Linked DNA regions of Aminobacter aminovorans. The protein of the gene in region 2 interacts with the protein of the main gene of each other region in a pairwise test. Links are inferred from orthologs where the notes say so. Each region holds a gene or a part of one and is shown on either strand. Other genes may lie near its edges.

Region 1 (3,615 bases), 830 kb from region 2 along the record:
TGACCTTCGGCTCGATGACCGGCTCGATGCTGCCGTTTGTCCTGAAGCGCCTCGGTTTCGACCCGGCAACCGCCTCGGCGCCGTTCGTCGCGACGCTCGTCGATGTCACCGGACTGGTGATCTATTTCAGCATCGCTCTGCTGATACTTCACGGCACGCTGCTGTAGCTGACAGCACAAATCAAAACGGCGGCCCACTGGGCCGCCGTTTTCATTCTCCGATCAATCTGCCTATCAGGCGAAGGTGCCGTGGCAGTGCTTGTACTTCTTGCCCGAACCGCAGGGGCAGGCTTCGTTGCGGCCGACGCGGCCCCAGGTCGATTGGTCGTTAGGGTCGCGATCCTCGGCGGCGACCACGCGGCTGTCCTGCAGGACGGCAACGGAGCCTTCGCCGAAATCGTCCTCGCCGGTTGTGCCGTCAATGTGGTGGCCATGCATCTCGGGTGCTTCCGGCGGCGGCGCGTCGGCGGCCTGGCGCACGAGTTCGACGCGCATCAACTGCGCGGTCACTGCCTGGCGCAGGTTGCCGAGCATTGCCTGGAACAGCTCGAAGGCCTCGCCCTTGTACTCGTTCAGCGGGTCGCGCTGGGCGTAGCCGCGGAAGCCGACGACCGAACGCAAATGGTCGAGATTGACCAGATGCTCGCGCCAGAGATGGTCGATGGTCTGCAGCACCACGGAGCGCTCGACATAGGTCATCACCTCGGGGCCGAAGCGCTCGGCGCGGTCGGCAGCCGCCTTGTCGGCTTCGGCGGTGATGCGGTCGCGCACTTCCTCTTCGGCGATGCCCTCTTCCTTTGCCCACTCTTCGATCGGCAGGTCGAGGTTGAGATACTGGATCACGCCTTCCTTGAGGCCTGCGACATCCCACTGTTCGGCATAGGCGTTTTCGGGAATGTGCTTGGAGACGAGATCCTCGATCACGTCATGGCGCATCTCGGCGACGGTATCGGTCAGGCTGGTCGCATCCATCAGCTCGATGCGCTGCTCGAACACCACCTTGCGCTGGTCGTTCGACACGTCGTCATATTTGAGCAGGTTCTTGCGGATGTCGAAGTTGCGCGCCTCGACTTTTTTCTGCGCCTTTTCCAGTGCCTTGTTGATCCAGGGGTGGACGATCGCCTCGTCTTCCTTGAGGCCCAGCTTCTGGAGCATGCCGTCCATGCGCTCGGAACCGAAGATGCGCATCAGGTCGTCCTGCAGCGACAGGAAGAACTTCGAGCGGCCCGGATCGCCCTGGCGGCCGGAGCGGCCACGCAGCTGGTTGTCGATACGGCGGCTTTCATGGCGTTCGGTGGCAAGCACGTAGAGGCCGCCGGCAGCCAGCGCCTTTTCCTTGAGACGGGCGACGTCCTCGCGGATCGCCTTCTCCTTGGCGTCGCGCTCAGGGCCGGCCGGCATGTCGGCCAGTTCCTCGGCAATACGCATGTCGGCGTTGCCGCCGAGCTGGATGTCGGTGCCGCGGCCGGCCATATTGGTGGCAATGGTGATCGAGCCCGGCTTGCCGGCCTGGGCGACGATCGAGGCTTCGCGCTCGTGGTGACGGGCGTTCAGCACCTCGAAATTCTTGAAGCCATCCTTGCGCAGCCGTTCTGCCAGCTGCTCGGATTTCTCGATCGAGGTCGTGCCAACCAGCGTCGGCTGGCCCTTGGCGTTGGCTTCCTTGATCTCGCGGACGATTGCCTTGTACTTCTCCTCGACCGTCCGGTAGACCTCGTCGTCCTCGTCGATGCGCTTGACGGGCAGGTTGGTCGGAACCTCGGTGACGTCGAGATTGTAGATGTTGCCGAACTCTTCGGCTTCCGTCAGTGCCGTACCGGTCATGCCGGCGAGCTTTTCATACATACGGAAGTAGTTCTGGAAAGTGACAGAGGCCAGCGTCTGGTTCTCGGGCTGGATCGCCACGTGTTCCTTGGCTTCCAGCGCCTGATGCAAGCCTTCCGAGAAGCGGCGGCCCGGCATCATGCGGCCGGTGAACTCGTCGATGATGACGATTTCGTTGTCCTTGACGATGTAGTCCTTGTCTTTCTGGAACAGGCGATGCGCCTTGAGCGCATTGTTGACGTGGTGGACCAGCGCGACGTTTTCGATGTCGTAGAGCGACTCGCCCTTGAGCAGCCCCGCCGCGCGCAGCAGGTTCTCCATCTTCTCGGTGCCCTCTTCGGTGAAGATGGCGGTCTTCTGCTTCTCGTCGACCTCGTAGTCGGACGGAACCATCTGCTGCATGAAGGCATCGACAGTGTTGTACATTTCCGAACGGTCCTCGAGCGGACCGGAAATGATCAGAGGCGTGCGCGCCTCGTCGACCAGGATCGAGTCGACTTCGTCGACGATCGCAAAGAAGTGACCGCGCTGCACCATCTGGGCGCGCTCGTACTTCATGTTGTCGCGCAGGTAGTCGAAGCCCAGTTCGTTGTTGGTGGCGTAGGTGATGTCGCAGGCGTAAGCCGCGCGGCGCTCTTCGTCGGACAGGCCGTGCACGATGATGCCGACCGACAGGCCTAGGAACCTGTAGAGACGGCCCATCCATTCGGCGTCGCGGCGGGCCAGGTAGTCGTTGACGGTAACGACATGCACGCCCTTGCCGGTCAGAGCGTTGAGGTAGACGGGCAGGGTGGCGACGAGCGTCTTGCCTTCGCCGGTGCGCATCTCGGCGATGCCGCGACCGTGCAGCACCATGCCGCCGATCATCTGGACGTCGAAGGGACGCATGCCGAGCGCGCGCTTGGCGCCTTCGCGCACCGTGGCGAAAGCCGGGACCAAAAGATCGTCGAGCGAGGCGCCGTTGGCGATCTCCTGGCGGAACTGCTCGGTCCGCGCCCGAAGCTGGTCGTCGGTCAGCGCCTGCAGTTCATTTTCCAGAGCGTTGATCGCTTCCACCCGGGGCCGGGTCGACTTGACGCGGCGGTCGTTGGAGGAACCGAAAATCTTACGGGCGAGACCGCCGAGACTGACCATCAAGTGGTCCTTTCAATTCGAATGAAGCCGACTGTCCGCCGGCCGAACCTGCCGGGGAACGTAAGGTGGCAGACTCAACACGAAAAGCGCCCGGAAAAACCCTTCTGGACGCGAAGACGATGGACAGATAAGAGGGGGCACAACTTATGTCAACGTTGCAGCGAGCCTGCCGGAGACGCCAAATTCCGCCACATTCAGGTTGATTTGGAAGTGCGGTCATCACCCCACCGGAGAGTTTAGATGTCTTTTTCGTTCCGTAGCGCCTCGCTTGCCCGCGTCGGGCTTGCCGCCGGACTTGTGGCGCTGTCGTCGCTGCCGCTGGTTGCACAGGAAACAGCACCTGCACCCCAGGCCGCTGCCCCCGCAGCCGCTGCCGTCGATCCGAATGCGATCGTGGCGACGATCAACGGCGAGAATGTCACCGAAGCGGATATCACGCTTGCCGAGCAGGACCTTGGTCAGCAGTTCGGCAATCTGCCGCCGGAGCAGCGCCGCGCCGCCGCCCTGTCGTCGATCATCGAGATCCGCCTGATGGCTGCCCAGGCCGTCGAGAAGGGCCTCGACAAGGACGCCGACTTCCAGCGTCGCGTCGCCTTCCTCGACCAGCGCGCCCTGCATGGTGAACTGGTGGAGAAGGAAGTCGCCGGCAAGATCACCG
Region 2 (3,135 bases):
AGCCTTGTCGCGGGTCGCCGAAATCAGCTCCGAGACGATACGCAACGTCACATGTGCCTCACCGCCCTTCATCTCGGCCGAGACGATGTCGGCCTTGTCGATGCCGACGAAGGAGGACTGGATCTTCTCCGAACGGCCCTCGCGATCGGCGATGGCCGCGACGAAGCCGTCGAAGACTTCACGCGACAGGAGGTTCTTGAGCGTCTTGCGGTCACCGTCGGCATAGGCCATGACGATCATCTCGTAGGCCATCTTGGCGCCATCGACGAAGCCCTTGGGCTCGAAGGAAGCGTCGGCATCCTTGATGGCGCGCAGGCCCTTGTTCAGGTCGGTGCCCGGCTTGGCGAAAGCGTCGATCGCGACATAAGCATCGTCGGCAGCCTCGCCCGGAGCGCGCTTGCGCTGCGGCAGCGACACGACGTTCTCAGGCTTGCCATTGGCGTCCTGCGGCTTGCTGCGGGCTGCAGTGTAAGGATCGAAGGGGGGACGTTCGTTGCCAGTGCGGCGTCCAAGCACGTTACGCAGCTGAAAGAAGATCACGACCGCTGCGATCAGAAAGAAAATCGTGCCGAAATCGAAGAATTCCATATCTTCCGCCGATCCGTCCCTTGTTCGCGGCCGAAGCCAGCTTATGTGCCATTCGCCGGCGCCGCATCTGTGCCGCGCCCGTAGCCCTTGCATATAGAACGCATGCGCCAATCATTCAAATTAAAGGCGCAGCACCCTATCTAAAGATGTATGCACTATGCCTGTGACCGCATCTGGCTGTCACGTCAACTCAAACCGGACGGATCGACGCTCTTCATGCTGCCCCTCCTGCTCCTTGCCCTGCCTTTGCTCGAGATTGCCGGCTTTGTGGTGGTCGGCAGCGAAATCGGCGTGCTTGCGACAATCGGCCTGATCCTGCTCAGCGGCATCGTCGGGTCGATCCTGCTGCGCGTCCAGGGTTTCGGCGTCATGACCCGGATCCGCAAGGAAATGGATGCTGGCCGCGATCCTTCCAAGGAACTGGCCAATGGCGCGATGATCGTGCTGGCCGGCATCCTGCTTTTGATCCCGGGCTTCATCAGCGACATCATCGGCATCCTGCTGTTCCTGCCGCCGGTGCGGGCGCTGGCCTGGCGCTTTCTCAGCAAGCGGGTGCGCTTCAGCACCGACTTCGGCGGCTTTGCCCGCCGCGGCGGTCCGGCCGGTGGCAAAACCATCGACCTCGACGAGGATGACTTCACGCGCCAGCCTGACCCCAATTCGCCGTGGCGCTCGATCCGCGACGAGTAGTCGAAGGCTCCCCACGCCGGCAAAACCTTGTCTTGGCATGCCGAGCGTGCTAGCGAACCGCGGATTCCAATCCGGGCCGCTTCGCGGCCAAGCCAAGAGGACATGGGCTAATGGCCACGAATGAAGCGCCGGAAGGCGCCAACGGCAACGGTAATGCGCAGCAGCCCACGCTCAACGTGCTGGCGCAGTATGTGAAGGACCTTTCCTTCGAAAGCCCCGGCGCTCCGAATTCGCTGCGCGGCCGCGATAAGGCCCCTGGCATCAACATCAACGTCAACGTCAACGCCAACCCGATGACGGACAAGCAGTTCGACGTCAACCTGACGTTGAGCGCGAAGGCTGCCTTCGACAAGGATGTGCTGTTCAACGTCGAGCTGGTGTATGGCGGCGTGTTCCGCATCGACGGCTTCCCGCAGGAGCACATGCTGCCGCTGCTCTTCATCGAGTGCCCGCGCCTGCTGTTCCCGTTCGCTCGCCAGATCATTGCCGAAGCGACCCGCAACGGCGGCTTCCCGCCGCTTATGCTCGACCCGATCGATTTCGCCCAGATGTTCCAGCAGAAGATCGCCGAGGAACAGGCCGCTTCCAAGGTCAAGGTCAGCTAAGACTACGCCTTCAAGCGTTATCAATCGAAAGCCCGGCCTCTGCGCCGGGCTTTTTCGTTGGGGTCAGTTCTATTCGGCTGGTGAAAGCAGTTTGGCCCAAAGGGCCTTTTCACCAAGGCCGCCGACGAGCTTGTCGTGGGCGGCAAGTTCAGCCTCGGTCAGGCGCGGCGGCAACGGCTCGGGGCGTACGGCGACGACAATCTCGATCTGCCTCGTATTGCCGCCGCCATTGGCCGACGAGAAATTCTCCAGCACCAGCGCCGACTGCTTGCCGCCGATCAGTTCGATATAGACCTCGGCCAGAAGCTCGGAATCGAGCAAGGCACCGTGTTTGGTGCGGCGGCTGTTGTCGATACCATAGCGCCGGCATAACGCGTCGAGCGAGTTCGGGCCCATCGGATGCTTGCGGCGAGCAAGCGCCAGCGTGTCGATCAGGCGGTCGGGCTCGATCGCCGGCTGGTCGAGCCGGGCGAATTCGGCATTGATGAAGCCAATATCGAAAGTGCCGTTATGGGCGACAAGCTTGGCGCCATCGATGAACTCGATGAACTCGTCGATGATCTCGGGAAAAGTCGGCTTGCCCTCGAGGTCGGCGTTGGAGATGCCATGCACATCCTGCGCGTCCGGGTGAACCTGTCGCCCCTGCGGGTTGATGTATTTGTGGAAGGTGTTGCCGGTCGGAAAGCGATTGATCATCTCGATCGCGCCGATTTCGATCACGCGGTCCTCGCGGTTGTCGAGGCCTGTGGTTTCGGTGTCGAAAATGATCTCGCGCAAATGCTGATTCTCCTTGGCCGACAGCATGCCCTCCCGAGCAGCCGGCGAACAAGTGCGGCGATCAGCCTGCTTAGGGCTTACCCACCATCAATTGGGCAACGATGGCTTGAACTGCGGCCCGCGCCGGCTCCAGTCCATTGCCGGTGTCGACGATGTAGTCGGCAAGCTTGCGCTTTTCAGCGTCGGGAAGCTGCTTGGCGAGGATCGCCTCGAATTTCTGCTCGGTCATTCCCGGGCGCGCCAGAACGCGTTCGCGCTGGACATCGGCGGGCGCGGTGACAACCACGACCGCATCGACACGACCCCTGCCATTGGTCTCGAACAGAAGCGGGATGTCGAGGACGGCGATGGGCGCACCGGCTGCGCGGCTGCGCTCCAGAAAGGCGTTGGCGTCGGCACGAACGAGCGGATGGATGATGCTCTCAAGCTTCTTCAGCGCCGCGGTATCGCCCAGCACGTGGCGGGAAAGCTCGAT

The links.
Region 1: the proteins of secB (region 2) and secA interact in binary tests that used the Escherichia coli proteins (3 or more experiments, as listed by UniProt). The link is inferred for Aminobacter aminovorans from one-to-one orthologs.

What each region holds. Positions count from the first base shown.
Region 1 is NZ_UFSM01000001.1:1,578,970-1,582,584, forward strand. Bases 34-3,333 are described here. They hold secA (preprotein translocase subunit SecA), read right to left. Parts: upstream 2,958-3,333; coding sequence 234-2,957; downstream 34-233. Other genes in these bases: mgtE (magnesium transporter), read left to right, coding at 34-167; DY201_RS07835 (peptidylprolyl isomerase), read left to right, coding at 3,198-3,333. Also shown: more of mgtE, read left to right, coding at 1-33; more of DY201_RS07835, read left to right, coding at 3,334-3,615. UniProt on the Escherichia coli protein: Required for protein export, interacts with the SecYEG preprotein conducting channel.
Region 2 is NZ_UFSM01000001.1:746,320-749,454, forward strand. What follows is about bases 316-3,135. They hold secB (protein-export chaperone SecB), read left to right. Parts: upstream 316-1,388; coding sequence 1,389-1,883; downstream 1,884-3,135. Other genes in these bases: DY201_RS03600 (Tim44/TimA family putative adaptor protein), read right to left, coding at 316-588; DY201_RS03605 (FxsA family protein), read left to right, coding at 805-1,278; dnaQ (DNA polymerase III subunit epsilon), read right to left, coding at 1,953-2,660; coaE (dephospho-CoA kinase), read right to left, coding at 2,731-3,135. Outside these bases: more of DY201_RS03600, read right to left, coding at 1-315. UniProt on the Escherichia coli protein: One of the proteins required for the normal export of some preproteins out of the cell cytoplasm. It is a molecular chaperone that binds to a subset of precursor proteins, maintaining them in a translocation-competent state.